DNA from 2 places in the Faecalibacterium sp. An58 genome. Region 2 is predicted to be linked to the other one. Evidence: riboswitches for the same ligand, from Rfam matches in the RefSeq annotation. Region 2 holds a riboswitch; the other holds the start of a gene.
The links. Region 2 has a riboswitch for cyclic di-GMP ahead of B5G12_RS07140 (EAL domain-containing protein). Riboswitches for the same ligand answer to the same signal wherever they lie in the genome.

Region 1: another riboswitch for cyclic di-GMP. It lies ahead of B5G12_RS10805 (sugar transferase); the one in region 2 lies ahead of B5G12_RS07140 (EAL domain-containing protein).

The regions. Positions count from the first base shown of each region.
Region 1 is NZ_NFHX01000020.1:14,974-30,470, reverse strand. Features, by position in the region: gene pgsA (CDP-diacylglycerol--glycerol-3-phosphate 3-phosphatidyltransferase) at 1-145, opposite strand, end outside; gene rimO (30S ribosomal protein S12 methylthiotransferase RimO) at 250-1,593, opposite strand; gene B5G12_RS10855 (regulatory protein RecX) at 1,617-2,117, opposite strand; gene recA (recombinase RecA) at 2,121-3,311, opposite strand; gene B5G12_RS10845 (N5-glutamine methyltransferase family protein) at 3,416-4,390, opposite strand; gene B5G12_RS10840 (DUF1385 domain-containing protein) at 4,384-5,331, opposite strand; gene B5G12_RS10835 (sensor histidine kinase) at 5,364-6,785, opposite strand; gene B5G12_RS10830 (response regulator transcription factor) at 6,840-7,535, opposite strand; gene B5G12_RS10825 (hypothetical protein) at 7,553-8,851, opposite strand; gene B5G12_RS10820 (aldo/keto reductase) at 9,035-10,141, opposite strand; gene B5G12_RS10815 (hypothetical protein) at 10,251-11,594, opposite strand; gene B5G12_RS10810 (glycosyltransferase family 2 protein) at 11,619-12,728, opposite strand; gene B5G12_RS10805 (sugar transferase) at 12,718-13,446, opposite strand; cyclic di-GMP riboswitch class I at 13,516-13,613, opposite strand; gene B5G12_RS10800 (lipopolysaccharide biosynthesis protein) at 13,840-15,276, opposite strand; gene B5G12_RS10795 (glycosyltransferase family 2 protein) at 15,333-15,497, opposite strand, start outside.
Region 2 is NZ_NFHX01000008.1:8,952-24,448, forward strand. Features, by position in the region: gene B5G12_RS07135 (ABC transporter ATP-binding protein) at 1-856, shown strand, start outside; cyclic di-GMP riboswitch class I at 980-1,088, shown strand; gene B5G12_RS07140 (EAL domain-containing protein) at 1,174-2,727, shown strand; gene B5G12_RS07145 (MSCRAMM family protein) at 2,724-4,412, shown strand; gene B5G12_RS07150 (polysaccharide biosynthesis tyrosine autokinase) at 4,441-6,306, shown strand; gene B5G12_RS07155 (nucleotidyltransferase family protein) at 6,331-7,536, shown strand; gene B5G12_RS07160 (chromate transporter) at 7,685-8,248, opposite strand; gene B5G12_RS07165 (chromate transporter) at 8,245-8,817, opposite strand; gene B5G12_RS07170 (aryl-sulfate sulfotransferase) at 9,097-10,881, shown strand; gene B5G12_RS07175 (oleate hydratase) at 10,946-12,919, opposite strand; gene B5G12_RS07180 (TetR/AcrR family transcriptional regulator) at 13,091-13,654, opposite strand; gene B5G12_RS07185 (NifB/NifX family molybdenum-iron cluster-binding protein) at 13,689-14,099, opposite strand; gene B5G12_RS07190 (alpha/beta hydrolase) at 14,276-15,292, shown strand; gene B5G12_RS07195 (C1 family peptidase) at 15,409-15,497, shown strand, end outside.

The sequences.
Region 1 (15,497 bases), on a different contig from region 2:
AGCTGGCCACCGCAAACACCACGCCCGCCGCCAGATACCAGGCGGCTGTATACCCTTCCGTGTTGTACCGGGTCATGGACGCAAACACCATGAACACCGGCACCAGCAGGATGCGGGCCATTGTCAATTTGTTGGGCAGGTTCATCACAGATCCCTCCTGATTCGTTCCATTCCGGCATATACGCGGCGTTTACGCCTTTTTGTATATGCCTTCTGCCCTGCCGGAGCTTACGTTCCGGAATAGCTCAGTCATGCATTCCCTTCTGTATTTTCCCCGTCCAGCCGGCCGTACAGGTCGTACAGGTCGCTCTCCTCGATATGGACGTCGTAGAACCGGCCGGGGTAAAGGGGTTCCTCGCTGGCGACGCACACCGCCCCGTCGATCTCGGGGGCGTCTGCGGCGGTGCGGCAGATGTACAGCCCGCTCTCATCGTCCAGGCCGTCGCACAGCACCCGCAGCGTCTGGCCCACCTTGCCGGCCTGCTTGCGGGACATGATGCCGGTCTGGATCTCCATGATGAGGTCGGCGCGGCGCTTTTTGGTCTCCTCGTCGATCTGGCCTTCCATCGAGGCGGCCCGGGTGTTCTCCTCCGCCGAATAGGCAAAGCAGCCCAGCCGGTCGAACTGCACCTCCTTGACGAACGCGCACAGCTCCTCGAACTGGGCCTCGGTCTCCCCGGGGAAACCCGCGATGAGGGTGGTGCGCAGGGTGATGCCGGGGATGGCCGCACGCAGCCTGGCGATCACATCCAGCAGCTCCTGCCGGGTGGAACGGCGGTTCATGTTGTGCAGGATCTCGTCGTTGCAGTGCTGGATGGGCAGATCCAGGTAGGGCAGCACCTTGGGATTGCGCTGCATGGCCGCGATGAAGTCGTCGGTGATCCGCTCGGGGTAGGCGTAGAGGATGCGGATCCACTCGATCCCCTCGATCTCGTTCAGGCGGTCCAGCAACGCGCAGATGCTGCCGGGTCTGCCCCAGTCCTCGCCATAGGCGGTGGGATCCTGCGCCACCACCACCAGCTCCTTGACCCCTTCGCTGGCCAGCCACCGGGCCTCCGCCACACAGTCATCCATCTCCCGGCTGCGCAGCGGTCCCCGGATCAGCGGGATGGCGCAGTAGTGGCAGCGGTTGTTGCAGCCCTCCGCGATCTTGAGGTAGGCGTAGTGGGCCGGCGTACCGATCACCCGCTTGCCTCCCAGGGGGAAGTCCCGCTTGGGGCCGTAGCTCTCCAGCTGCTCGCCCTCCGCCACACGGGCGGCGATCCGATCGATCATCTGGTTGGAGGCGCAGCCCACCACCGCGTCCACCTCGGGGATCTCGGCGCGGATCTGGCTGCGGTAGCGCTCGGCCAGGCAGCCGGTCACCACCACCTTGAGGCCGGGGTTCTGCTCCTTATAGCTGCACGCCTCCAGGATATTCTCGATGGCCTCCTCCTTTGCGCTCTCGATAAAGCCGCAGGTATTGACCAGCACCATGTCGGCGTCCTGGATGTCGGCCACCGTCTCATGCCCTGCGGCCAGCAGGGTGTAGACCATCCCGTCCAGGTCCACCTGGTTTTTGGGACAGCCCAGGGATATACAGGCAATTTTCATGTTGTCGCTCGTCTTTCTTGTTTTCATTCCTCGCCGGCCCCGTCCAGCGCCTGCCGGATCACCCGGTGGGGAAAGCCCCGCCGGGCCAGCGCGGCGGCCACCAGGTCCCGCCGGCCCGCGGCCAGCTTGGACCGGTACGGCCCTGCCACCAGGGCGCAGGCGGCCTCCAGCTCGGGGTCCGCGTCCTCCCGGGGGGCATAGACCTCCTCCAGGGCGGCGTCGATCTGCTCGTCGGTCAGGCCCTTGCCCCGCAGGGCCATGGCGGCTGCCAGCCGGCTTTTGCGCGCCCGCTGCAGGCTGCGCGCCTTGAGAAGGGCGTAGCGCGCATCGTCCAGCAGCCCCGCCTGGACCAGGCCGGCCACCGCCTGTGCGGCGGCCTCGGGGGTGTGATGGGCGCACAGCTTTTCATACAGCTCGGCGGAAGCATAGTCCCGCCCGGCCAGCAGGGCCAGAGCCCGGGTACGGGCCTCGGCCGGGTCGGCGGACAGCTCCCGGGGCTTCCGGGGACCGCGCTGCCACGCCATGGCTTAATCCTCCACCATGATGTCCAGCTCGCTCTCGCTGCTGGGGGCGGGCGCCTTGACCACCGGGCCCTCGGCGGCGGCCTTGGGGGCGGCCTCCTGGGCGGCTACCGCAGCGCTGCCCTTGGCCATAGCGCCCCGGCGGCCGGTGGAATAGAGCTTGTCCGCGTTGGCGCGGATCTGCCCTTCGATGTCGTTTGCGATCTCGGGGTTGTCCGTCAGGAACTGCTTGGCGTTCTCACGGCCCTGGCCCAGGCGGATGTCCCCATAGTTGAACCAGGCGCCGCTCTTTTGGAGGATGCCCAGCTTGACGCCCACGTCGATCAGCTCGCTGGTCTTGGAGATGCCCTTGCCGAACATGATATCGAACTCGGCCTCACGGAAGGGGGGCGCCACCTTGTTCTTGACCACCTTGGCCCGGGTATGGTTGCCGATGAACTGGCCGGAGGAATCCTTCAGGCCCTCCACCCGGCGCACGTCGATCCGCACCGAGGCATAGTATTTCAGCGCCCGGCCGCCGGTGGTGACCTCGGGGTTGCCGTACATGACGCCCACCTTTTCGCGCAGCTGGTTGATAAAGACGCAGACCGTGTTGGTCTTGCCGATCACCGACGTCAGCTTGCGCATGGCCTGGCTCATCAGGCGGGCCTGCAGGCCCACATGGCTGTCGCCCATCTCGCCCTCGATCTCGGCCCGGGGCACCATGGCCGCCACCGAGTCGATGACGATGGCGTCGATGGCGCCGGAGCGCACCAGGGCTTCACAGATCTCCATGGCCTGTTCCCCGGTGTCGGGCTGGCTGACCAGCAGGCTGTTGATATCCACCCCCAGCGCGGCGGCGTAGTTGGGGTCCAGGGCGTGCTCCACGTCGATGAAGGCCACCTCGCCCCCCTTTTTCTGGGCTTCCGCCAGGATGTGCAGCGCCAGGGTGGTCTTGCCGCTGGATTCAGGCCCGTAGATCTCGATGATCCGCCCTCTGGGCACGCCGCCCACGCCCAGCGCCAGATCCAGCCCCAGACTGCCGGTGGAGATGGCCTCCACCTGCAAGGCGGCGTTGTCCCCCAGCTTCATGATCGCGCCCTTGCCGAACTGCTTTTCGATCTGGGCCAGCGCGGTGGAAAGCGCTTCCTTCCGGGCGTCCGGCTCGGTCTTTTTGACCGCCGTGGCCGCCGCTGCGTTGTTCTGATTTTTAGCCATACCCTGATGCTCCTTTGCCGGTTTTCCAATACAGGACCATGTCCCGATCTCTTTCCTTTATAGTATAACACAAATCGGCAGAATTACAACAGTAAGTTGTAAAGTCAGCGCACATCCTCCGCTCCGCCGGGGGCCCGGGCCGTGATGCAGCGGTCGTTGCCCCCGTAGTCCCTGCGGCAGGCGACGGCGGTCCAGCCCGCATCCTCCAGCAGGGCGGTGACGGCCCGGCGCTGCTGCCAGCCGATCTCCAGCACCAGCGCCCCGCCCGGGCGCAGCGCGGCCCGGTAATCCGCCGCGATGGCGCGGTAAAAATCCAGACCGTCCTCCCCTGCGGCCAGGGCCATGGCGGGCTCCCGGGCCGTTTCGGGCTGCAGGTGTTCCATCTCGCCGGCGGTGAGGTAGGGGGGATTGGACACGATCAGGTCCAGCTGTCCCGCCGGAAGCTGCCGCCAGTAATCAAAGAGGTCCCCCTCCTCCACCCGGACGGCAGGCGTCTCCAGCCCGGGCAGGCCCAGCCGGGCCAGAGCCTCCGCCTCCGCAAAGGCATCCGGCTCCAGCAGGTCCTCCATGCCGCCGGGGGCCTCCGGCGGACCGGCCAGGGCGCACCGGGCGTTCAGCCGCAGATAGGCCAAAGCCTCGGGGCTTTTCTCCAGGCAGGTCACCTGGGCGTCGGGGCGCAGAGCCTTGACTCCCAGCCCCAGACAGCCGGTGCCGGCGCAGAGGTCCAGCACCCGGGGACAGTTCACCCCTTCCAGCAGGCGGACCGCTTCTTCGGCCACCACCTCGGTGTCGGGGCGGGGACAGAGCACCCCCGGCCCCACCGCCAGTTCAAAGGTCAGGAACGGCCACCGCCCGCAGATGTATTGCAGCGGTTCCCGGCCGGCCCGGCGCCGGGCCGCCTCCTCCAGGCGCCCGGCTTCTTCCGGGCTGAGGGGACGGTCGGACAGCCGGGGGTCCCGGCCCGTGGCCAGGCGGAACAGTTCCCGGGCGTCGCAGGCGGCGTCGGGACAGCCCGCGGCCTCCAGACAGCGCTCCACCGCGGCCAGGGCCTCCCGGGGCGGCTGGCCGGCGGTCACCATCTGCCCTCCTCGGGGCTCTGGGGCAGCACCGGCGTCACCGCGCGGATGGCCACCTCGATCATGCTGTCATCCGGCTCAAAGACGGTCAGCCGCTGGACCCACAGGCCCGGCTGGCGCACGATGCGGCTGAGCAGGCCGTCCGACCGGCCGCACCATTTGAGCAGCTCGTAGCTGATCCCCATGACCAGGGGCAGCAGCAGCAGCTTGAGCAGGACCCGCAGGCCGGTGCTGCTCCAGGGCAGCACGCTGTAAAGGAACACGCTGATGATGACCACCAGGATCAGAAAGCTGGTGCCGCACCGGGGATGGAACCGGGTGTATTTGCGGACGTTCTCCACCGTCAGGGGGTCGCCGGCCTCGTAGCAGGCGATGGTCTTGTGCTCCGCCCCGTGGTAGCGGAACACCCGCTCGATCTCCTTCATCCGGGAGATCAGGAACATATAGCCCAGGAAGATGCAGACCTTCAGCACCCCCTCGATGATCACCCGGGGCCAGCGGCCCAGCTCCACGAAATGGCCGATGCCCGCCACCACCAGGGTGGGCAGCACGGTGAACAGCAGGATGGCCCCCAGGCCGCCCACCACCGCCGCGCCGGTGAGCAGCACCTTTTCGGCCTTTTCGCCCAGATGCTCCCCCACCCATTTTTCAAAGGCGGTCTCTTCCTCTTCCTCGTCGTACTCGTCCCCCATGCTCACCTGGGCCGAGTACATCATGTAGCGGTATCCCACCACCAGGCTCTCGATCATGGACACGGCCCCCCGCAGAATGGGGACCTTCATCCACGGTCTGCGCGCCGGCACCGGGTCGGTCTTGGTCTCGATCTCCCCGTCCGGCCGGCGGACCGCACAGCAGATCAGCCGGGGGCCCCGCATCATGATGCCTTCCATCAGGGCCTGGCCCCCCACACTGGTCTTGAAACATTCTTTTTTGGGATGGTTCATTGGTCTTTTTACTCCTACGTTCGCGTTCTTTTTTATTGCCGGTAGAGCGGCAGGCCCAGGGTCACCACCGTGCCCCTGCCCAGGGTGCTGCGCAGGTCCAGGGTGCCGTCCAGGGCCGTCATGATGGAATCCACCAGTGCCAGCCCGATGCCGCTGCCCCGCACCGCGTTGCTGCCCTTGACGAACTTGGACTTGACGCTGCCGATATCCTCCGGCGGGATGCCCCGGCCCTGGTCGATGATCTCCACAAAGGCTTTATACTCCCCGGCCCACAGCTTGACGGTGATCCGCCCGCCGGGGGCCGAATATTTGATGGCGTTGTCCAGCACATTGATGAACACCTGCCGCAGCCGGTCGGGGTCGGCGTAGACCGGGATCATCTCCTCCGGCTCGGCGTAGGAGAGTTCCAGCCCCTCCTGCTGGATCCGGGGCTCGCAGAACAGCAGCGCGTCGGTCAGCTCGGCCACCAGGTCCAGCGGACGGCACTCCATGTGGATGCCGCCGTTTTGCAGCCGGCTGAAATCCAGCAGCTCCTCCACCATATTGTACAGGCGCCCCGTCTCGCTGTGGATGATGTCCAGCCCCTTGCGGTAGTTGGCGTCCTGGGGGTCGTCCAGGGCCTCCAGGGTCTCCACCCAGCCCCGGATGGAGGTCAGGGGGGTGCGCAGCTCATGGGACACCGAGGAGATGAACTCGTTTTTCATCTTTTCGGTCTCGGCCAGGCCCCGGGCCATCCGGTTGATGCTGCCCCGCAGCCGGTCCATCTCGTCCCGCGGAGGATCGGTCTCGGGCAGGCGGACCCCCAGGTCCCCCCGGGCGATGTCGGCGGCGGCCCGCTCCACCTGGCCCAGCGGCACCACGATGCTGCGCACGAAGTACAGGCCCGAGGTCACCGCAAAGCCCAGCGCCGCCCCCGCCACCAGCAGGCTCAGCAGAACGGTGTTGAGCAGCTGCTGGCGCACCAGGGACAGGCTGGTCACCATCCGCATGGCCGATATCTCCTCGGCAGCATAGGGCACCAGACAGCACACCGACATCACCAGCTCCCCGGTGGAGGTGGTGTAGACCGCGGTGCCGTAGCCGTCGGCGGAGGTCTGGGCCTCTTCAAAGTCCCGGGCGCTGATGATGCCGGCGGCGCTGGTGCCGCTGGTACTGGCGATCACGCTGCCCTGGCCGTCCAGCAGCATGAACTCGTATTTGTCTTTGTCCGAAAACTGTTCCACCATCCGGCGCAGAGCCAGGCTGCGGTTGGCCGCCGTCCGGCGGGCGGTGTCCCCGCCATAGACCTTCAGCTGGCCGCTGATGGAGGAAAAGCGCTGGTACATGCTCTGCTGCACCCCGTCGTAATAACTGCGGGTGGTGCTGTACAGGAACATCCCCTCGATCACCACCAGCAGCAGCACGGTCACCAGCAGGCTGCCCCGGATCCAGCGGCGGGTGATGCCGCTGTGCAGGCCGGCGGTCCCGGGGTGTCGTTTGCGTTTCAGGCGTTTCATCATCCGGGCGCGTCACTCCTCCCAGCGGTAGCCATAGCCCCACACCGTCAGGATATGGGCCGGATGGGAGGGCTCGTCCTCGATCTTCATCCGCAGGCGGCGGATGTTCACATCCACGATCTTGACGTCCCCGAAGTAGTTCTCCCCCCACACCCCTTTCAGGATCCGCTCCCGGCTGAGGGCGGTGCCGGGGCTGCGGAAAAACAGCTCCATGATCTGGAACTCCACCTGGGTCAATTCGATGGGCCGGCCCGCCTTGAGCAGCAGGCGGCGGTTCTCGTCCAGGATAAAATCGCCGCTGACCAGGGTGGTGGGACCGTCGTTCGATTCGCCGGCGCTGCGCCCCACCCGGCGGCAGAGGGCTTCCACCCGGGCCAGCAGTTCGCTGACCGAGAAGGGTTTGGTCATATAGTCGTCCGCCCCGATGGACAGCCCCCGGATCTTGTCCTGTTCCTGCCCCTTGGCGCTGAGGATGATGATGCCGATCTTCTGGTTGGAGCGGCGGATGGTCTCACAGAGGGAAAAACCGTTCATCCCCGGCAGCATCACATCCAGGATGGCCGTGCTGCACCCGGGGTCCTGCTCCAGCAGGGCCAGGGCTTCCTCGGCGCTGCCCGCCTCCAGCACTTCCATGCCGGCGCGGCGCAGGTTCAGGGCGATCATTTCGCGGATGCTGGCCTCGTCCTCCACAACTAGCACTTTTACCATCGGTGTTACCCTCCATATCACAACAGATAGAACGAGCGGGACAGCCGGTACAGCGGGTCTGCCACGGCGGTATCGGGGCCGAACTGGGCCTGCACCAGGTGGTTGGACACCACGCCCAGCCTCGTCCAGCCGGCGGTGCGGTCGGACAGGCTGGTGATGCGCAGGGTGAGATACAGCTGCTGGCCGTCCTGGCTGCGCAGCTCCACCTCGTCCCGGCCGCCGGCCCCGTCGGTGAGCATCAGGCTGCCGTACCATTCCATCGGCAGCTCCAGGTAAAAGCCCAGTTCCTCATCCAGGATGCCGAAGCTCTTGCGGGGCTGGGCGCTGGTGTAATCCATCCAGAGGATAAAATCCATCCGGCGGCCCTGGCTCATATTGATCAGGCCCGCCCCCTCGGGCTGGGTGGGGATCTCCACCACCCCGTCCCGGTCCAAATCGCGGCTGGTCAGGTCGGGCACATTGCGCAGCGACGCCTCATACAGCGCGTCGGCCCCGATCTGGCGGGCGGGCTCCATCTGCTGGGTCAGCTCGTTGTAGCGCAGCAGCACCGAGGCCAGGTTGGAGCCGGACACCCCGGTCCAGCCGTCCAGCACCAGGTACTGGCCCCCATAGGCCCCCATGCCGGCGGCCAGGGAGGCGCAGCCGGTGAATTTGTCGGGCGAGAGGCCCATCACCGACGCCTGCCGGAAGCCGCCTTCCCGGTCCGAGATCAGCAGCTTGATCTGGTCGGCCCCCTGTTCGTCGGTGCCCATCAGCACCAGATCCTCATACCCGGTGCCGGTGATGTCCTCGATCAGGTACTGGTCGTAGGGCTCCGCCAGGATGGCCTGGATCCTGCCCTCCGTATAGGCGTACACCGCCAGATAGCTGACCTCCTGGGAGGCGTTGTAGCCCACCACGATCTGGTTGGCGCCCCCCTCCTGCAGGCGGGCAAAGCGGACGGTGTCCACCGTCTCGGTCAGGCCCTCCACCGCGTCCTGCACCTGCCATACGCCCTCGGCGTCCTTTTGGAGCACCGCCAGACAGATGTTGGGGGTATCGGCCGTGGAATAGAGCACCGCGGCGTCCTGCTGGCCGTCCCCATCAAAGTCGCTCATCAAAAAGGGGGACAACAGCTCGCCGTTCATGGGATATTTCAGCTGGGCGCTCTCCTCCAGCCACTGGTTCAAAGCGGACTGGATCTCGCCGTAGTCTCCTTCCAGCCGGGGCGCGCGCAGCAGCTCCTCCACGCCGGCCCGTTCGGTCCCGGGCAGGGCGCACCCTGCCAGCAGCGCCGCGGCGCACACGGCCGCCGCCAGCCGTTTCGGCAGCTTCATCCCTATCCCCCCTTGCAAACCAAGCGATACAGTATGAGTATATCATGCCCTTTTCTCAAAGGCAACGCCGGAATGGCCGTTTTAGGGTGTATTATACCATCCAAATGTGACGATTTTATAACAAGCCCCCGGTCTGCAAAAAAAGCCATCCCCCGCAGGGGATGGCTGGTACACACATAAAATTCACTCCAGGATCTCAGCGCACTTGTGCAGCCACTGGATCACCGGCAGGTGCTGGGGGCAGGCAGCCTCGCACTGACCGCAGGCGATGCAGTCGGAAGCCTTGCCGCGGTCCTGGATGGCACGGGCATAGGCCTCTTTTGCCGAACCGGGGTCCTCCTGGGCCAGCTGCTTGTTGGCGGCCGCAAAGATCCTGGGGATCAAGATCTGCCGGGGACAGCCCTCCACGCAGTAGCCGCAGCCGGTGCAGGGGATGGCCGCCGAGCGGGCCAGGATCTGCTGGGCCTGGGCGATGACCGCCCGCTCCTCCGGACCCATGGGAGCGAACCGGGTGAAGGTGGCCAGGTTATCCTGCATCTGGGCCAGGTCGGACATACCGGACAGCACCGCCAGCACGCCGTCCAGGCTGGCTGCAAACCGCAGCGCCCAGGACGCATACGAAGCCCCGGGGCGGGCCGCATCGAACAGGTCCTTGACCGGCCGGGGCGGGTCCGCCAGGGCGCCGCCCTTGACCGGCTCCATGATGACCACCTGCTTGCCGTGGCGGCGGGCAATGCGGTAGTTTTCCCCCGCCGTCACCTCGGGGTTATCCCAGTCGGCATAGTTGATCTGCAGCTGGACGAGATCCACGTCGGGATGCAGCGTCAGCAGGCGGTCCAGCAGCGCCGGGGTGCCATGGAACGAGAAGCCATAGTGCCGGATCAGCCCCTTCGACTTCTGTTCCCGGGCAAAATCCCACAGATCCCACTTGTCGTAGTCCCCGGCATTGGAGTCCTGCACAGCGTGCAGCAGGTAATAGTCAAAATAGCCTGCGCCGGTGCGGGCCAGGCTCTGTTCCAGCTGGCTCTTTGCATCCTGCTCGCTCCGGGCCACCCGTGCGTTCAGCTTGGTGGCCAGAGTATAGCTGTCCCGGGGATGCCGCTCCACCAGCGCCCGGCGGGCCGCCTCCTCGCTGCCGTTGTAGACATAGGCCGTGTCAAAATAGGTGAACCCCGCCTCCAGAAATGCGTCCACCATCCGGCTGGTCTGGTCCACGTCGATCTGATCTCCCTGCTTGGGCAGCCGCATCAGGCCAAAACCCAGCGACGCGTGCCTGGTTTCTGTGCTCATCGTCTCTCATCCTTTCCATTCTCCGCCGGATGCCCGGCTTGTTGGTTGGCTCAAGTATAGCACAGATGGAAAGGGAGGGGAAGGATACAAATCCCTATCATTTGTCAGGTCATACTCTTTTGTACCGCCGAACCCTGTGCTCCGGCGGGCTTTTCTTGAGCGCAAGCTGCCGGTCGATCACAATCGGCACAGAAAGCAGGAAGTAAACCATATAGCCGGCGTCTGTGTGCAGCGACGAATTATAAACGGAAACAAAAATGGACATCAGAGCAACAACGCCTGCCACCTGTACCATTGTTTCTATGGCGGCTTGGTTTGGCAGCTCCGTCCATAACGCTTTGTTTTTCCGTAGTTTTCTGCAAGCAAAAAATACGCCCACAAAAAAGGATTCAAACAAAACCAAACCAATGGCTCCCGTCTCAATGTAAACGAGTGCATCCGAAAACCACTGATAATGCAGGTCCTGATAAGTCAGATAAAAGCTGCTGTTGAAAAAAGAAAACGCATCGGAATAGCTGGCATTTCCCAGTCCTATCCCAAAAAGCATCCCGCCCACATTTTCAGAAAGAAACCTTCTGTAAAGTTCCGGGACTGCATTGAACCGGTTGAGGTCGCCGGAGTCTGTATAGCCTCTATCGCTCAGATAATCGAAAATCTCTCCCGAAAAGAAGAAATCGAATCCAAAATTCTCAAAGAAATAGCCCAGCATTGCAATCCCCAAAAAAATTCCAACAATTCCCAGTGCCACCAACGCAATGTCTCTGGCACTGTATTTTGAATGGAGGATGGCCAAAATCGAGATCGCCGCCAACTCAAACACAAACACCTTGAGTTCCGCTATTGCCATCATATAAAAAGATCCCAGCAGAATAAACACCAGTTCCCCTATGCTTCTCACTTTATTGAGATATTCTATCATACTGATGGCAACAATGATGATCAAAAACAGGTTCAAATAGCCATTGCATCCAGATGCCGTTCCAAACATTCCCCCAATGTTATCGCCGCGGTATCCCATTGCATACTCAATGGTACACAAAACCAGATTTATAACGAACGCCATCTTGAAATAGGACAGCATCCGGGGGATATCTGTCAAATCCAAAAAGATCGAGCAGGCCCAGACAAGGATATAATAGCGAAATATATTTCTGAGCCCCCATAGATAGAGCAGCGGCGAGCCGTACACAACAAACAGTCCCGCCAGCGTTGAGGCAAAAAGGATACCAGTCCACATCAGAAAAATCGTATAATATCGTCCCGAGAAATCGTATATCCTCCTGGATATAAGGGAAAAGAACAAAATAAACAGCAAAATAAAATCTATCCCATATGAAACAGCAGAGGGCAAGCCCAAAACGTCTATGCAAAAGCTGCAGAAAAACAAATAGTACATACAAAACCATAGCAATGATTTTATAAATGATCTTTTGTTTGACTCTATCTGCTTCATCGTCTTCATCATCCATCCACCGAATCAAATCGTTTTCGCCTTAACCATGATATAACAGGCCGCATACCATTTTTTCTTCATTGCAGTGCATAAAATTCTCCTCTGCAGATATTCCTTTTTGAGATCCGCATCTTTCAGTGCCTTCTGCAGATGTTCATCGCTCAGGATCTGTTTGAATGCACTCCATGTATCACGTCTGCTCTGGTCGGATACTACGATCGACTTCAATGATCCAATCACGCTCGAGATATACGCTTCAAACACCGCAGACCGAATCGCATTCGAATAGCCAAGCTCCTTACATTTTGCAATCGACGCATCGTAAAAATATTTTACTTTTTCATATCGGTCATATCTGTATGTGTGCGTCAGTGACTTGGGATTTTCGCAATAATAATAGAGCGCTTCCCGAATAAATGCAACATTTTTGACGTATCTATACAGGATCATCAGAGAAAACCAGTCTTCTGATATGATGTCCCGCTCCGAAACCATTCTCCATCCAGTCCTTTTTATCAAGTCAAAAGAGAACAGACCGCCGCTCATACTCATAAAGAAGTTGGTTTTGCCTTTTGCAAGCATGTTGGGGAGCACATAGGACAGGATCTCATCCCCTTCATAATAGCATTTGTCTGGATTTGGACAAACCTCTCCGCAAATCTTACCGACTTGATCGACTTTAAAAAAGCCATACAGCACAATATCCACATTTTTTTCTTTTGCCGCAGCATAAGTCTTCTCTACCAGATCCAAAGCAATGTAGTCATCCGAATCCACAAAGCAAATGTATTCCCCTGACGCATGATCTATGCCGGTGTTTCTGGCATATCCCAGCCCTTCATTCTTTTTATGGACCACTTTGATCCTGGCATCCCTTTTTGCCCACGCATCGCACATTTCCGGGCAGCGGTCCGGGGAACCATCATCCACCAGAATGATTTCAAGGTTTGTATAGGTTTGATTGACAACACTATTTATGCATCGATCCAGATATTTTTCCACGTTATAGACCGGGATCACAACGGTGACAAGCGCCTTTTCTGTTTTATTCGTATCATTTTGCATATCTTCAACCTGTATTTCCAAAGCACCGAAATCATTTATAATTGAACAGCCACTCAGATCATACCCCATACATTCCCAAAATGGTCCATATGGTTTGAAAAATAAGCTTCCAATCCAGCCAGAAATTGCGCTCATTTATGTATTTCAGATCCAGCTCGATCCATTCATCGAAGCTCATTTCATTGCGGTTTGGCTGGACCTGCCAGTAACAGGTCAACCCCGGCGTCACATAAAGCCGCTGCTTCTGGTAGGGGGTATATTGCGCAACCTCCCGGGGCAGGGGCGGACGCGGTCCAACAATGCTCATTTCACCACGCAAAATATTGATCAGCTGCGGCAATTCATCCAGCCCTGTTTTGCGGAGGAACTTACCCACGCGTGTGATTCGCGGGTCATCTTTGATTTTAAAGACCGGACCGTCCATCTCATTTTGCGATATAAATTCATTCAGTTTATCCTCTGCATGCGGTACCATCGTGCGAAACTTGTAAAGCTTGAATATCTTTTCATCTCGCCCCACCCGATCCTGCACAAAAACCGGACTAGCACCGGGGCTGTCGATCCAAATGGCCAGCGCAATGAGCAGCATCACTGGCCAAAGGACCAGTAACGCCAACAGAGAGAAAAAGACATCCTGCACCCGGCGCCCTGTCCAATAATGCCGGTCCCGGTACAGCAGCTGGTCCCGGTCGAACCAGTAAGTTGGGATCTCCTTCAAGCCGCTGACCGTCTCAAATTCGCCATATTCATCCGGCTCCTGCACGGCACGCTTCTCAGATGCACTCATTCTGTTTCACCCCCTGTCACCTCTGCCAAGACAAACAAAAAAGCTGCAATTATACAATTTACATTGAATAATTGCAGCCGAACCACCTTGTGCTGCGCTTTCGATCCGCGCACGTAAGGCTTCATGCTTTGCGCCCCTGCATTTCTGCAGGTTTGCCAAATGATTCACTTTTGCTGTATAAACCCAAACCCGTATAGGTTTTATTGATTGTACTGGAACAGCCAGCGGATGTCAAGCGGCATTTATTCGCCCGCCCGCGCTCACCCCGCCGTCACCTTTACTTTCATCATTATTTTATCACATTTTAACGTAGGATTCAATAGTTAATGTATCTAATAAATAGTTTCATTTTTTGTGTTTATAGAAGCCCTCACTTGTATCATTCTTATCTTTTTAAATGCATAAAAGGGTTTTTGCCAATTTTATAATTGTCTTTAGCGTTTCTACTCTCAAAATGACGGAACCCGTCAAGTAAACAATCACTCCTGTCATCACTTGAGCGATAAGCAGCGGAATCGTCTCCAGTGGCAGAAGTCCGACACACCATACAATCACACCCATTAAACCATTTAAGAGTATGATGCTTTTTAGTTCTTTTACCTCTTCAACAAACCCGTAGCCTATCAGCTTTTTGCATGGAGCCGCATTGATATACCAATGAATCGGACGCTCCAAAACAGACAGTGCCAACATCGGTAATACGCCAAAAGGCAGTGTCACCAAAATGCTAACGACTGTAAGGATCTCTTTGATGATCTCCAGCTTCAAAAAAATATCACTGCGCCCCAACGATTGAATTACTTGTAAGTTGGCCGAATCAACTAAATAGGTTATAAAAAACAGACACCAGAGCTGGAGAAAAGGAACCATATCCAGCCACTTCTCTGTGAACAAAACAATAGTAATCGGTTTTGCGCAGGCTGCGATCCCGATCAAGCAGGGAAAGATACAGTAAGCAGATATCGCAAGTGATTGTCTTAAGATTTTGCAAACACTTTCCTTATTTTTTTGTTGCTCAGCCATAACAGGGAATAAGACTTCCTGCACTACCGAATATACGTTACCGACCATCAGATTGGGAATTTGTCTTCCCTTTTCATAATATGCCAGGGCAGATGCAGAAAAGACCTTGCCAATCACGAGGCTCATCAAATTATTTGTACCGGAATAAAGAAAGCCAGAGCCCATTAATTTGATTCCATATGACGCCAATGGCTTTAACTTTTTCAAAGAAAAATATAAAGACGGCCTCCATCGAACTGTAAACCACAGAATCGCCGTATCGATGAATTTGTCTATCAAATTGCGCGCAATCAAAGCCCACACACCAAATCCAGACAATGCCATCGCAATTCCAATAACCGCAGAAAGCAACGTACCTCCAAGTGAAGAGTAGAAAAATTTTCTATACTCCAGCCTCTTTGCTACCAGCGACCTCTGAACAACATTAAACCCTCCGATGATCAGTGTGATCGAAAGCACTCGAATGTACGGGATCATGTAGCTTCGGCCATAAAAATCGGCAATTACAGGCGCTAAACCGTACATTCCGGCATAAAATACCGTTCCCAACCCAATATTAAAGAAAAATACCGAGGAATATTCTTTTTGTCCAACTTCCTGCTTTTGGATCAAAGCATTGCTAAAGCCGCTATCCACGAAAATATCCAGAATATTCGTCAAAACCGTAATCAGTGAAATCACACCAAATTCTTCCGGCGCCAGGAGTCGTGCAAGAATGATTGAAACCACAAAAGATACGATCTGCGATCCGCCGCGTTCCGCAAGCTTCCATAACATATTTGATAAAATCACTTTACTCTTTATCACAACACCTAGCAGTTCCTTTCCCAGCAAGTAGCAACTATAGCATTATCTTTCGCAATTTATTTTATTATGCTTTTCACGCTGTGTTTTATATGTTTTAAGGTCAAATATACTGTCGGGAAATTTTTTCGGCATTTCCGAAGGAGGCTTCCATACAGCACTTCAAGTGATGCCTCAGCATAAAACAGTATTCTCCGCCTTATGTATGTCATTATGGAGATATA
Region 2 (15,497 bases):
GCAGTCCCCGGTGGCGGGCATCACCGGAGTGGTGCCCCAATACTATGCCATGACCGCCAGCGCCGAGCGGCTGATGGAGGCTGAAGCTTACCCCGATGACGGCGGAGAGGCGCCGGTCCCCGCCCGGGAGATCGCCCGCTTCTATCGGGAATCCTTTGAGAGCCTGGGCGTGCGGGGCGCCAGCTTCTCCTACCGCACCTTTGAGGGGGAAAGCCACGTCTCGGAGCGGCTGGCCGTCATCGACGGGCTGGACCTGGAGGTGCGCAAGGGGGAGTATGTGGCCTTTACCGGCCATTCCGGCTGCGGCAAGAGCACCCTGCTCAAGCTGCTCATGTGCCTGTATCCCCTGGATAAAGGGCAGCGCTACCTCAAGGCCAGGACCGCCGCCGGCCCGGCGGAGTACCCGCTGACAGCGGCATGGCGGGGGCTGTTTGCCTATGTACCCCAGGGCAATCAGCTGATGAGCGGCACCATCCGGGAGATCGTGGCCTTTGGGGAGCCGGCCGCCATGCGCCAGGAACAGCGGCTGTGGCGTGCTTTGGAGGTGGCCTGCGCCGACGGCTTTGTACGGGAGCTGGAACACGGCCTGGACACCGCCCTGGGCGAACACGGCAGCGGCCTGTCCGAAGGGCAGATGCAGCGGATCGCCATTGCCCGTGCGGTGTTTTCGGAGCGCCCCATTTTGATCCTGGATGAGTGCACCAGCTCGTTGGACGAGGACACCGAACAGAAGCTGCTGACCAACCTGCGCCGGATGACCCAAAAGACCGTGCTGATCATCACCCACCGGCCTGCGGCCCTGTCCATCTGCGACCGGCAGGTGGAGATGGCCCCCGAGGGCCGGAACCATGCATAAAGTTCTCGGAAAATGTATATTTCTGAAATGAGATGCAGGAAACGCTTCCAACCGCTTGACAAAAAAGAAATGACATTATAAAATGTTTTCAGGAATAAGCACAATGGTGCACCCATAAATTGGATATCGTTTTGGCAAACCCATAGAAATGTGGGGACGCAAAGTTGGAAGCCTTAAACGACGCAGATCAAGCGGGACTGGAGATGCGGCGAAAGGTGGTTCGGCCGCAATTCTTGTCTGGATTGCGGCCATTTTGTTTTTTGGTGAAAGGCCTTGCCCGCCAGGGCCGGGGTATGTTGCAGGAGGTGGACGACGTCGTGAGACGACTTTCGTATCTGTTCATTGTTGTGATCATCGTCAGCAGTCTGCTGCTGGCGGGTTATTCCCCCGATCTGTTGTCCTTGATCGTCGTCGGGGGAATGTGCATCATTTCCGTTTTGGGCAGCATCTATTGCCTGGCGCCGGTGATCTCATTCACCAACGGCCTGCGCAACGGGCAGGAGAACATCGCCCAGGCGGCCAGCTCGGAGGGCAACTCCGCCTGGATCGCGGCGTTCCAGATCGACCGGTTCTTCCGCCAGAAGCGGCTGGACCTGCTGTTCCAAGAATACCGCGAGAAGGTGCGCCAGCAGCGGGACAGCGGCCTGATCGTCAGCGACCTGGATGACAGTATGAACGAGGACGTGCTGGGGCTGTACAGCTGGCAGAGCGTGGCGGCCCAGATCCCCGGCGTTATGACCGGCCTGGGCATCTTGGGCACCTTCATCGGCCTGCTGATGGGCCTGCAGGGGGTCAGCTTCACCACGGTGGACGCGGCTTTGAACAGCGTGGAGAACATCCTTTCGGGCATCAATACCGCCTTCTATACCTCCATCGCCGGCGTCATCCTGTCCATCCTGTTCAACATCGCCAACAATATCCTGCGCAATGTCATGAACCGGGAGATGTCCCTGTTCCTGGAGGAGTTCCACAAGACCATCATCCCCACCACCGAGGAACAGAGCCGTTACAGCGACCGGCGGGAGTCCCGGCAGATCGTGGAGCTGCTGGAGCGGCTGCCCAAGCGCAGCACCATGGTCGGAGCGGCGGCGAGCCGCCCGTCGGGCAACGAGCAGATCCTGATGCCCCAGATCCTGGACGGCCTGAAGCGCAACGAGTTCGTATTCTTCCTCCAGCCCCGGTATGAGCTGAACACCCGCAAGGTGATCGGGGCGGAGGCTTTGGTGCGCTGGAACCACCCCGCTCTGGGCGTGATCTCGCCGGCGGTGTTCATCCCTGTGCTGGAGGGCAACGGCTACATCACCAAGCTGGACCAGTACATATGGGAAAAGGTGTGCCAGCAGGTGCGCATCTGGATCAACGGCGGGCTGCACCCGGTGCCGGTGTCGGTGAACGTCACCAAGACCGACGTGCTGGCCATGGATGTGGCGGACTTCTTTTTGGATATGCTCAAAAAGTACCGCATCCCGCCCAAATACCTGGAGATCGATATCTCGGAGCACGCCTATCTGGAAGCCTACGGCGTGCTGACCGACGTGGTGGCCCGGCTGCAGCAGGCGGGCTTCCGGGTCATTTTGGACGGCTTCAACGGGGATTACATCAAGCTGAGCAGCGTGGGACAGATGAGCACCGACCAGCTCAAGCTGGACCTGCGCAGCGAAGGGCTGGACGGCAAGCCCGAGGCCCTGCCCCCGGTGTTTGAACAGGCCAAGACCCTGCATCTGAACCTTCTGGCCGAAGGGATCGAGAGCATGGAGCAGCTGACCATGCTGCGCAAGTGCGGCTGCACCGAAGGCCAGGGATACTTCTTCTCCCAGCCTTTGTCGGTGCAGGAGTTTGAGAAGATGCTGAAAGTGGGGCAGAATCGATGAGGCCCAGAAAGAGACGGGGAGATTCCAGATACAATTTCTGGCAGCCCGCTACCGATATGATGAGCGGCCTGGTATTCGTGCTGATCCTGGTCATCGCACTGCTGGGCCTGTACATCCTCAGCGACTACACCGGTTATCTGGAGGACTACGGCGCCTCCAGCGGCGCTTCCAGCTACCCCAACGGGGACGAATGGGAGGGCGACAGCTGGGACGACTGGGACGGCGGCTGGAACTGGGATGACTGGGACGGCGGCGGTGGCGACGACGAGGAGGAGATCGTCGCCGGCGGCGGAGGAGCCTACCCCGACGAAGGGGTCAAGTCGGCGGTGTATGTGGAACTGGTGGACGCGGAGACCGACCGCCCCATCCAGGAGGAAAACATCCGCTTTGAGCTGTACCGCACCGACATCACCCACCTGCAGGAGGGTTCCCTCCAGATCCTGAACACCTATTACCCCGAAAAGATCTCTTACCGGCTGTACGCCACCCGGGAGGACGGCACCTTCTATCTGCCCGAAAAGATCTGGCAGGGGAACTATTATTTCCACGAACTGAACGCGCCGGAAGGCTATGACCTGGCGGCGGATACCTACTTTGATGTCAATGAGCTGTTCGACTGGCCCGAGCCCTATGTGGTGCAGATCCGCCTGTCCCCGGCCAAAAACATCATCCGGATCCAGATGAACGACGCCGACACCCAGCTGCCGGTGGGCGGCGGCACCTTCTGGGTGATCGCGGCGGAGAACATCATCACCATGGACGGCACGGTGCGCTACACCACCGGCCAGGTGGTGGATACCATCTACTGCGACGAGGAGGGCTACGGGGAGAGCGACGAGCTGTACCTGGGCGCCTATACGGTGCAGCAGGTGGGAGCGCCCGAGTACTACGCCTCGATGACCGAGACCTTCACCGCCGAGGTGGAGCAAAGGACCGGCGCGCTGCCCGAGGTGCACGAGGTGGAGGCCGAAAAGACCCAGATCGTGCTGCACGTGGCGGATGAGCTGTACGCCGACCAGAACATCGGCGGAGCGCGCTTCACCGTCACCAACCAGCGCACCGGCCTCACCCAGCAGCTGACCACCGACAGTGCCGGCAACGCCGTGCTGACCAACCTGGAAAAAGGCGTCACCTACACCATCCAGCAGAGCCAGACGGTGGGGGACTACCGGCCGGACAGTGACACCTATGAAATGGTGGTGACGGCGGACGGCCGGGTCAACGGCGAGAGCAGCGCTCAGCTGGAGATCACCAACCGTGTGCTGCGGGTGGTGATCCACCCGGTGGACGCGGTGCTGCGCACCAACACCCTGGACCAGCAGTTTGCCCTGTACGACAGCCAGGACAATATGCTGGAATCCTGGACCTCCGACGGCCAGGACCTGGTGCTGACCGACCTGCCCGAGGGGGATTACTACATCCTGCACAACGGCGATGCGGAGCAGAGATACACCTTCCGCGTGACCGATACGGCCAGCGTGCAGACCTGGACCATCTCGCTGTTCACCCTGCGCAGCGTCGTGGCTCTGGTGCTGGCGGCCCTGCTGACGGCGGGGGTCATCGTCCTGATGGTGTTCCTGATCCGGCTGGCCGCCCGCAAACACGAGGAGGCCCGCAGGAAAAAGCAGGAGGAGCCCCCCAAGGAAAAGCAGGAGAAGGAAACACCCCCTGCGCCCAAGCATTGACAGGCAGAAAGGACGGAGGTGAACGGATATGAATCAAGACGAGATCCGGATCGGGGATCTGCTGAGTACCCTCCTCAAGCGGTGGAAACTGCTGGTGGGACTGACGGTGCTGGGATTTGTCATCGGCTTTGTGCTGAACAGCATCTCCTTTGTGCGGGGCAATTACACCAGCTATGAGATCTACTGTTCGGTGGCTGTGACCTCAGAGGACGCCACCACCGGCGGCCACGATTTCAACCTGGCCGAGGATATGACCGAGGCCACCGCCTATCTGATGACCAGCTACCGGGTGCTGAGCGCCGCCATCGACGAGGCCGAGGTGATCTCGGTGACGCCCCAGGATGTGGCCAGCAACCTGAGCATCCGGCGCTACAACGACACCCAGATCCTGGAGATGACCCTCTGGTGGACCAACGCCGACGCCGGCGTGGAACTGATGAATTCCATCCTGAACGTCACACGCCGGATGATGCCCCTGACCCTGATGCAGGGCTCCCTGATGGAGATCGACGCGCCCGCGGCCTACTTCACCCCGGGCGGCGGCGGATACGTCAGCATCCGGTGGTGGATCACCGGCCTGATCGGCCTGGTGCTGGGCCTGGGCATCGTAGGCATCGAATTCCTGGTGCGGCCCACCCTGATGGATCCCAAGAGCGTGGAGGATACCCTGGGACTGGAGATGCTGGGCATCATCCCCCGGGATGTGCCCTATTTCCAGAGCACCAAGGAGCTGCTGAGCAGCGAGCCCACGGGCAACTCCTCCATCGAACAGAACTTTGCCGCCGCGGCATACATCCTCTGCAACCGCCTCAGCGGCAAAAACAAGAACCACTGCTTCTATATCACCTCCGCGGAGGATGGTGAGGGCAAGAGCACCGTTGCGGCCAACCTGGCGGTACAGATCTCCAACCTGGAGCGCCATGTGCTGCTGGTGGACCTCAACCTGCGCAATCCCAGCCTGGGCGGGATGTTCCTCCAGACGGTGGACTACAACCGCACCCTGAACGCGCTGTATAAAGGGGAGGCCACCGTACAGGATGCGGTGGTGTCCCTGACGGGGTATCTGGATCTGCTGCCCGCCGTGCTGGAGCGCAACGCGGTCAACCTGGACGGCGCCCTGTTCGAGTTCCTCAAACAGATGATCCCCCATTATGAGTACATCATCGTCGATACGCCCTCCATCGGCCAGTCCTCGGACGTGCTGCGTCTGAACGAGATCGCCGAGGCGGCGCTGATGGTCATCCGCTACGACACGGTGCCCATGCCCGCCATCCAGGAGGCCATCGACAAGCTGGATAAGTCGGGCATCCGGATCCTGGGCTGCATCGTCAACGCTTCCAAGCAGATGCGGGGCTTCCGCTCGTGGCAGTCGCCCCCGCCTCCGCCCCCGGCGGATACGGCCATGGAGGCCGACGAGCAGCGCCCGGCCATTCCCCAGCAGAGCGACGCGGGCTGGTCCACCCCCGGCCAGGCTCCGGAGGAGCCCCGCAGTGTGCTGGATGAGCTGATCGGCGACCAGGACGGCAAGGATAAGGTGCTGTCGGACGACGAGGCCATCGACGCGCTGCTCCAGATGGGCGCCGAGGGCAGCTGGAAACAGCCCCAGGAGGACGCTCCGGCACAGGATGAACCGGAACCGACCGACCGTCCCCAAGAACAGCCCGAAGCCGCCCCGGTGCAGGAGCCCGAGGTGAAGGAGGAACAGCAGGTGTACCAGACCGTGGGCGCTGCCCCCGAGCCGGAACAGGCCCCGCCTGCCGCGCCCCAGCCCGCCCCCGAGCCGGACGAGGAAGCCCGGCGGGCCGAGCGGAAGAACGCCCTGCTGGAAAAGCTGAACGGCACCAAAAAGACCGGCCGGAAAGCCGGCGGCAAGAGCAAGCCGAAGCACGGATGAGGGTATGAAAGGAACGAGGAGGATTTGAAGCATCTCAATGAAACGGGACTGCTGCTGGCTCTGATGCGGGCTGCCCTGCACCAGGACTGGCAGGCGCAGCTGCCCTGGCCCGCAGGGTGCAGCACCCAGAAGCTGGAGGATCTGATCTTGCGGCAGAGCCTGGTGAGCATGATCTACCCGGTGCTCAAAAACCAGAAGGGCGCGGCCTGGGCGCCTTTGCAGCAGAGCATGAAGCGCCCCTATGAAAAGATGATCCAGCTGGGGGTCATGCAGGAATATGAGATCCAGGCCCTGCTGGACAGCTTTGAGCAGGAGGGCATCGACTGTATGCCCATAAAGGGCTGGATCACGCGCACTTTTTATCCCGACCCGCTGATGCGCAGCATGGCGGACCTGGATGTGGTGATCCGGCAGATGGACAGCGGACGGATGCGGACCTGGATGGAAGCCCGGGACTATGTCTACGACGACACCGAAAAGAGATTCCACGATGGATACTGGAAGCTGCCCTTCATGTATGTGGAGCTGCACCAGTGCGCCACCGACCGGCGCAGCCTGCCGGCGGACGAGGCCGCCTGGGTCGAGCAGAAGGAACAGAGGCTGTGGGACCCGGAGAACCTGCTGCCGGGCAAAAAGCACATCTACCGCATGGGGATGGAGGACTTTTATGTCCACAGCCTGCTGCACTTCCGCAAGCACTTCACCGGCTCGGGGGTGGGCATCCGCTTTCTGGCGGATATCTATGTGTTCCGTCAGCAGCGGCTGCCCCTGGATGCCGCCCGCATCCGCAGCCAGCTGGAAGCGGTGCACATGACCGCCTTCGCCCGCCAGATGGAGCGGATCGCCAACGCCTGCTTTGACGGGACGGGTACCCCCGCCCTGGACCGGGACGCCGCACTGGTGGTGGACTACCTCGTCAACGCAGGGGTACACGGGGGCCGGGAGGTGCAGCGGGCCCTGCAGGTACAGCAGAGAGGCCAGAGAACCTATCTGCACAATATGCCCCGGGAGGTGCTGCGCCAGTGCTTCCCCTCCGCCGAGGTGCTGCATAAGCGGTACCCCCGCCTGGAAAAGGCGCCCTGGCTGCTGCCCGCCTACTGGGCTGTCCGGGCCGTCCGGATCGTGGCGCAGGAGCGGTATAAGATCGGCCAGGCCCGCCGCAGCAGCTCCAAAAAAGCCTACGACCAGCTGCGGGAGGTATACCTGGCTGCCGGCGTGCTGGAAAAATAAAAAGAAAGGGACCGCTGCAGAACGAAAGCCGTTGTGCAGCGGTCCTTTTTTGCGGGAAATCGTAAAATGATGCTATACGAATGGTTGTATGCTGTATGACGTAATGCTGTTTGTATAAAAATGGGAGGCCCCGCGCTCCGGAAAGCGGTCAGGAGAGGCCCAGAGCCGCCGTAACCAGCTTGAGCACCCCCGCCAGCACCATGACAAGGATGGGGTCCAGCTTGCACTTCATGAGCAGGAAAACGCACAGCGCGAAGATGGCTGCCATCACCCACTGGGTGGAGGCAAGGGAGATGGCCGAGGAGCCCCAAAAGGCGGTGACCAGGATGGAAATGCCCGCCGAGGCGATCATGGCCACCACCGCAGGCCGCAGGGAACCCAATACACCTTGTAGAACCACCAGGTTGCGATACTTGAGGTAGAGCCTGGCGATGAGGGTGACGATGACGCAGGAGGGCAGGATGCACCCGAGGGTGGCTACGGCCGCCCCCGGCAGCCCCGCGATCTTGATGCCCACAAAAGTAGCCGAGTTGATGGCGATGGGGCCGGGGGTCATCTGGGAAATGGTGATCAGGTCGGTGAATTCGGCCATGCTCAGCCAGCCGTGCTGGTCCACGATCTGGCCCTGGATCAGGGGAATGGCCGCATAGCCGCCCCCAAAGCTGAACAGCCCGATCTGCAAAAAGCTCAGAAACAGCTGAAGGTAGATCATTGCCCTGCGCCCCCTTTCCGGCGGGCCAGCAGGACCCGCAGCACGCCGATGCCGGCGCACACCAGCACCACCGCCACCACATTGACCCCCAGGAAGCAGGTGGCCGCAAAGGCCCCCGCCATGATGGCCATGGAGGAGGCGCTTCTGCTGTGGACCACGTCCGCCCCCATCTCCCACACCACCGAGGCGATGACGGCCCCCACCCCGGCCTGCATCCCCGCCAGCATCTGGCTGACGATGAAGTTGTGCCGGAAAGCCTCATAAAAGACCGAGATCACCGAGATGATGAGGAAAGGCGGGATGATGGTGGCCACGATGGCCACCACGGCCCCCAGCATCCCTGCCAGCTTGTAGCCCACCACGATGGCCCCGTTCACCGCGATGGCGCCCGGGGCGGATTGGGCGATGGCCACCAGATCCAGCATCTCGTCCTCGCCGATCCAGTGGTATTCGTCCACAAATTTTTTCTTGAGCAAGGTGACGATCACATAGCCGCCCCCAAATGTGAAGGCGCTGAGATACAGCGTAGAGAAAAAGAGCCTGGTCAATACCGTTTTTTTATCATTCAATGCGTAACCCTCCCTGCAAAGGCGAATGTGCCAGAGGAATCATAACACGCTCTGCGGGGGAAGTCAAACCCTGTCTGTCCCCAAAAACGGCCCGCCAGGATCAAAAGGGAGCTTTGGGAAGATTTTCCGGTCTTTGGTGGCATGGGCAACGTAAAATATAGGTTTTGGCCATACCGTTGCAAAAATGGAGTGCTATACTTAGGATGGTTTTGGGCGCCCGGCGGCAGCGCGGGGCGCCGGTTTCTGAAAGATTTGGCGATCCAGAAAGGATAGATGCAGATGAATACAAAACCAAAAAAGAAAAGGCGCATTTGGATACCCATTGTGGTAGTGCTGGCGGTGCTGCTGGCCATAGCGGCCCTGGTGCCCGTCGTGGCGCCGGCCGTGGGCAAGTGGTTCACCTCCCAGGAGACTGCCATACGGGACGGCTGGGCCGTGGATGTGGGAGATCTGATCGGCGTGGAGGAAGAACACCAGATCGAGATCCGCACCGCCTCGGCGGATGCCAGCATCACGGTGCTGCAGCTGGTCCCCACCGACATCGACCAGGAAGGTTTTACTTATTATGACACTGCCGTCCAGCAGCGGATCCGGGCTGTGCTGGACAAGGGCCAGACCACCCAGAACCTCAACTGGACCGCAGAGACCCCTCTGGCGGTGCTGAATCCCTTCGGCACCGGTGCCAATGGTCTGTATCTGTATTTTGAGACGGATTTCCCCACCCAGGTGGAGTATACCATCCGGGTGGAGGATGAGCGCATCCCGGATTTCACCGCCGTCGCCGCCGACAGCTCGGGCCGGGAGTATTCCACCCGGCATGAGTTCCAGATGATCGGCCTGGTGCCCGGTGAGGTGAACGAGGTCACCATGACACTGCGGGGCAGCTGGGGCAACGTCCGGCAGACCGTCCGCTTCACCATCGAGATGCCCGAGCCCTATTCCGGCTACGACACCGTCCTGGAGGTGACCGACGGGACGAGTACCGAGCCGCTGGACGAGGGCCTGTTCACCATGATGCGCACCAACGGCCATCTGGGATACGGGTTCCTGTTCGACAACGCCGGCGTCATGCGCTATGAGATGGTGCTGGAAGGCTTTGGCATGGACCGCATCCTGACCTATGGGGATGAGATCGTCACCTGCGTGTCGGCCAACAAGCTGGCCCGGATCAACGGGCTGGGCGAGGTGGAACAGGTGTACCCTCTGGGCGAGTATGAACTGCATCACGACATCAACTATGGCCGGGACGGCACGGTGGTGGCTCTGGTGGAGCAGACCGGCGCGGTGGATGTGGAAGACCTGGTGGTGGAAGTGGACCTGGCCAGCGGCGAGGTGGATCTGCTGCTGGACTTCAAGGACCTGATGGCGGACTACCACAGCCAGACCCGGCCCATCGGCGCCACCGATCCCTTCTTCTGGCAGGCAGGGGAGCAGGACTGGATCCACCTGAACACCATCCAGTACCTGCCCGACAGCGACAGCCTGGTGGTCTCCTCCCGGGAGACCTCCACCGCCATTAAGGTAGGGGACGTCCATGGCCAGGCGGCCATCGACTGGTTCTGCGGCGATCCCGCCTTCTGGGAGGGCACCGGCTATGAAGAATACTGCCTGGAGCCGGTGAACGACTTTACATGGCAGTACGGCCAGCACAGCGTCGAATACGCCCCCGCGGAAGAAGAAGGGGTGTGCTACCTGCGGATGTTCAACAACAACTATTGGGCTCTGTCCTCCCGCAGCGACGGCTACCAGCCCGACCTGCCCGACACGGTCAGCACCGAGATGTACGGCGGGAACGGGGACGCCAGTTACAGCTACACCTACCGCATCGACGAAAACGCAGGCACGGTGGAGCTGGTGGACTCCTTCCCGGTGCCCTATTCCAGCATCGTGTCCAACGCTACCCTCAACCCGGACACCGGGCACTGGGCGGTCAACAGCGGCGTGGCCATGGTGTATGGCGAATACGACAGCCAGGGCAATTTGATCCGCCAGTATGCCTACGAGTGCACCATGCAGGGCTACCGCACCTTCAAGTACGATTATAAGGGCTTCTGGTTCCAGTAAGGACCGGCCCTGGTACCAGGACAGCCCCTCGGCCTGACCGCGGCCGGGGGGCTTTTTGTGTGGCTTATTCCATCATGCCGGGCCGCAGGATGTTGTAGCGGCGCAGCAGCTGTTCGGCCACGGTACCCTGCACCAGACGCAGCAGAGGCTTTGCGGCCATCTGGACCGGCCCGGGCAGGGCGTCCAGCGGGCTGCGCCCGTCCATCAGACAGACGGTGCTCTCCAGCAGGGTGCGGATGTCGTAGACGCTGCCCCAGACCTCGGGCACGCCGCGGTCCACTCCCAGCAGGCCGTAGACGGCCTCCATGGCGGTGCGCACCGAGTATTCGGTGGTGAACACCGTATCCCGGGGGGTGTCGGCAAACTGGCCCAGGAAGGCAAAATTGACGCAGCCGTCGGGGATGACGTCGGGGCGGTCCCCCTTGGCGCGGGGCATAAAGAAAGCGGTGATATAGGGCATCATGGTGGGGACGCAGACGGCGCTGTGGGCAGCCAGCTGGGGGATCTGGTCCACCGGCACCCCGATGTGGTAGAGCCACTCCTGGGTGATCTCACAGCCGGTGCAGTCCTTCATGGGCTTTTGGATGTAGTCCCCGGGCACATCGGTGAACAGGCCGTAGACCCAGACGCAGACCTTGCCGGGGTCCTGCTCTTTGAACTGGCCCTGGCGGTTGATGGTCCAGCTGAGCAGCCAGCTGGAGTCCTGGCAGCTGACGATGCCGCCGGTAACCACACGGCCCGAGCGGGGGTCCCGCTGGCAGATGGCCTCGATGTAGGGCAGGATGCGGCCGTCCAGGGTGGTGATGGTGGCCGACTCCCAGTTGGTCTTGGAGATGTCGGAGCAGAATTTCTCGGGATGGCCAAAGGCGGGGTCCTGCCGGGCGATGTTTTTCCACAGGCTCCAGCAGCCGCTGGTGCGCACCTCGGCGTCCCCGTTGGGGGCGTGGTCCTGGTCGCCGTAGATGGTGCCCTCGGTGCAGCTGCCATTGGTGACAAAGACCAGGTCGTTCTCGGTCAGGGGGATCCCCTGCTCCTTGCCGTCGCAGCGGCATTCCAGGGCGGTGGCCGTCTTTTTGCCGTCCCGGTGCTCAAACAGCACGTTGGTCACCTCCACCCCAAAGCGGAAGTCCACCCCGGCGTCCTCCAGGTATTTCTGCATGGGGAGGATCAGGGACTCGTACTGGTTGTAGCGGGTGAATTTGAGGGCGCTGAAATCGGGCAGACCGGCGATGTGGTGGATGAACCGCTGGAAATAGAGCTTCATTTCCAGGGCGCTGTGCCAGTTCTCAAAGGCGAACATGGTGCGCCAGTACAGCCAGAAGGTGGACTGGAACACCTCGTCGTCAAAGACGTCCTCGATGGTCTTGTCGTAGAGGTCCTGGTCGGGGGTCATGAACAGCTTGACGATCTCCATGCAGCCCTTCTGGCTCAGGTTGAACCGGCCGTCGGTGTGGGCGTCCTGCCCCCGGCGGACGGTGGCCCGGCAGAGGGAGTAGTTGGGGTCGTGCTTGTTCAGCCAGTAGAATTCGTCCAGAACCGAGGCCCCCGGCTTCTCGAGGGAGGGGATGGAGCGGAACAGGTCCCACAGGCACTCGAAGTGGTCCTCCATTTCCCGGCCGCCCCGCATGATGTAGCCCCGGGTGGGGTCGAAGATGCCGTCACAGGCCCCGCCGGCCACGTCCATGGCCTCCAGGATGTGGATGTGGTCCCCCGGCATCTGGCCGTCCCGCACCAGGAAGCAGGCGGCGGCCAGGGCGGCCAGGCCGCTGCCCACGATCCAGGCCTGCTTGTCCTCCACCCCGGCGGGCTTTTCGGGCCGTGCAAAGGCCTCGTAGTTGCCGCTGGTGTAGTAGATGCCCTTGGCGTTTTTGTGCTGTTTGCCCCGCTCGGTGTTGCGGTAGCCGGCCAGCTGCCGGGCCTGGCGGACTGCGCAGGCCCGCTGCTGCTGTTGGTATTTCCGGCGCAGCAGCACGGCGGTGCCGGCTCCGGCGGCCCCCAGGGCTGCGGCTGCGGTGAGCTTGGAGAGATGGTTCGACATAAGATAGACCGTCCTTTCCGGGTGATGTGTAGGTGTTGCCTGAATGGTAGCATAAAAGGACGGCGGGGTGCTATGGGCAGAAAAGCCCCGGTGCGCAAAAACTGCACACCGGGGCGGGTTTGTAAGGGGGCGCAGGCCCGTTCCGGGCCAAAAGGCGCGGCGGACGGGCCGTCAGCGGCCGGCCTGGGCGAAATTCTGGATGGCAAGGGAGACGCTGCCCTGGACCGTCAGGGTGATATCCTGGACCAGGAGGCGGTAGTCCTGGGTCATGCCGCGCTTGATCCAGTCCAGCATCAGGCCCACAAAGCTGTACTTGTAAAAGCCGGCGATGAAGGCTTTCTGCTCCTCGGTGATGGGGACGCCCTGGCTCTTTTCGTCCACCACGCCGCGGATCAGGCCGTAGGTCATCCGGAACAGGAAATTCTCCATCTGCTCCCGGCTGATGCAGCGGTAGGCGTTCATCACAAAGGGCTTGTTTTCCAGCACGGCCTCAAAGACCTGCAGCAGGCCCTCGCTCCAGGTGTCATAGGTCTTTTTGCCCTGCAATGCCTGGGTGGCGTCCTCGATGCAGGACCATTCGATCAGGTCGTAGATGTCCTGGAAGTGGTAGTAAAAGGTCATGCGGCTGATGCCGCAGTCGTCGGTGATGTCCCGTATGGTGATCTTGGCCAGCGGCTTTTTCAGCATCATCTTTTTCAGGGATGCCTCCAGCGCTTTTTTGGTGATATTGGACATAGCCTCCTCCTTGCAGCCCGGGCTGGATAGCGGGTCAGCGGCCGCAGCCGCCGTTGCCGGCGCAGCCGTGCTTTTCCTCGCTGTGGCAGTTGTGCTGGCCGTGCTCCTGGCCGTGATGGTCGCAATGGACGGCGGGGTCATAGGCCAGGGTGCCCGCCAGCAGGTCCTGGACCGCCTGGTCGGCCGGGCCGGACACGCCGCCGTACAGCCGGATGCCCACGGTGGACAGGGCGGCCTGCGCTCCGCCTCCGATGCCGCCGCAGATCAGCACGTCAACGCCCGTCTGCTCCAGCAGGCCGGCCAGAGCGCCGTGGCCCTGGCCGTGGGTGCCCAGAATCCGGGTGGCGGTCACCTGGCCGTTTTCCACCTCGTACAGCTTGAACTGGACCGTGCGGCCGAAATGAGGGAAGATATTGCCGTTTTCATAGGGAACTGCGATTTTCATAGCTCGATTTCCTTTCCTGGTGTTGTGCAGGGCCGTACCCGCAGGCGCGGCGGTGTCCTTTTTCTGTATTGTATCACGCTTTGCCGCAAAGCGCCATCCCCGGCGCGCCGAAACACTGCGTCTTTTCAGATGCGGCCCGGACTGCTATAATGGAAACAGCGAAGGGAGGAACTGCCATGCATCAAAAGATCCGATGGGCGGCGGCCCTGACACTGGGGGCGGCCGCCTGGAAATTCTGCCGGGACCGCAAATATCCTCTGGCCAGGGGCTGCCCGCCTTTGCACCTGTTTGTAGTGCCGGGTGTGCTGCTGGGGCCTCGGACGGCGGCCCTGGGCAACCGGGTACTGGCCCGGATGCCCCTGCCGCCGGTGAGCCCCGGACTGCGGCGGACCAGGCAGACGGCGCGCGGCCGGGACGGACGGAAAGTGCCTCTGACGGTCTATGAGCCGGTGGGGGCGCAGGGGGAGCTGCCCTGTCTGGTCTACTTCCACGGCGGCGGGTTCTGCTTTGCTGACGCGGGCTACATCCACCAGAACGTCATGGATTACAGCCTGGGCGCAGGGTGCAAGGTGGTACTTGTGCACTACCGCACCAGCGAACAGGCCGCTTTCCCGGCGGCCTTTGAGGACTGCTGCGACGCAATGCGGTTCGTCTGGGAACACAGCAGCCGGCTGGGGGTCTGCCGGGACCGCATCGCGGTGGGAGGCGACAGCGCCGGGGGAGACCTGGCCGCGGCCTGTGCCCTCTGGGCGCGGGATACGGGGGAGGTTCGGCTCTGCTTCCAGCTGCTGATCTACCCGGTGACGGACGCCCGGATGCAGACCCTTTCCATCCGGCAGTTCACCGACAGTCCCTGCTGGAACGCCCGTCTGAACCGGAGGATGTGGCGGCTGTACCTGCGCGACGGCTGGGGCAGCCGCCGGGCTTACGCCTCGCCCATGGAGGCGGACAGCTTTGCAGGGCTGCCCGACGCCTATGTGGAGGTGGAGCAGTTCGACTGCCTGCGGGACGAGGGAATCGCCTATGCCGCGGCCCTGGCCCGCGCCGGCGCCAGGGTGCAGCTGGAAAAGGTGGAAGGCACCTTCCACGGTTTCGATTTCTTCCGGGATTCGCCGGCGGCCCGGATGCAGATCGCACGCCGCACCGATGCGCTGCGCAGGGCCTTTGGGGCGACTTTGGCCAAAAAAGATTGACAAGCCCGGCGGGACGTTATAGTATTACGATGGACCGCAGCCGATCCGGTTTGGAACAAAAAAGCACGCCGGCGCTCTGCCGGCTGCGGATGAAAAAACAAATGAGGTAAAAAGCAATGGAACACGCAAGATCGATCACTCCTGCCATGATCGCCGCTTTCAAGGCAGACTATGACGCAGACAGGGAGGCCCGGGTGCTGACGGC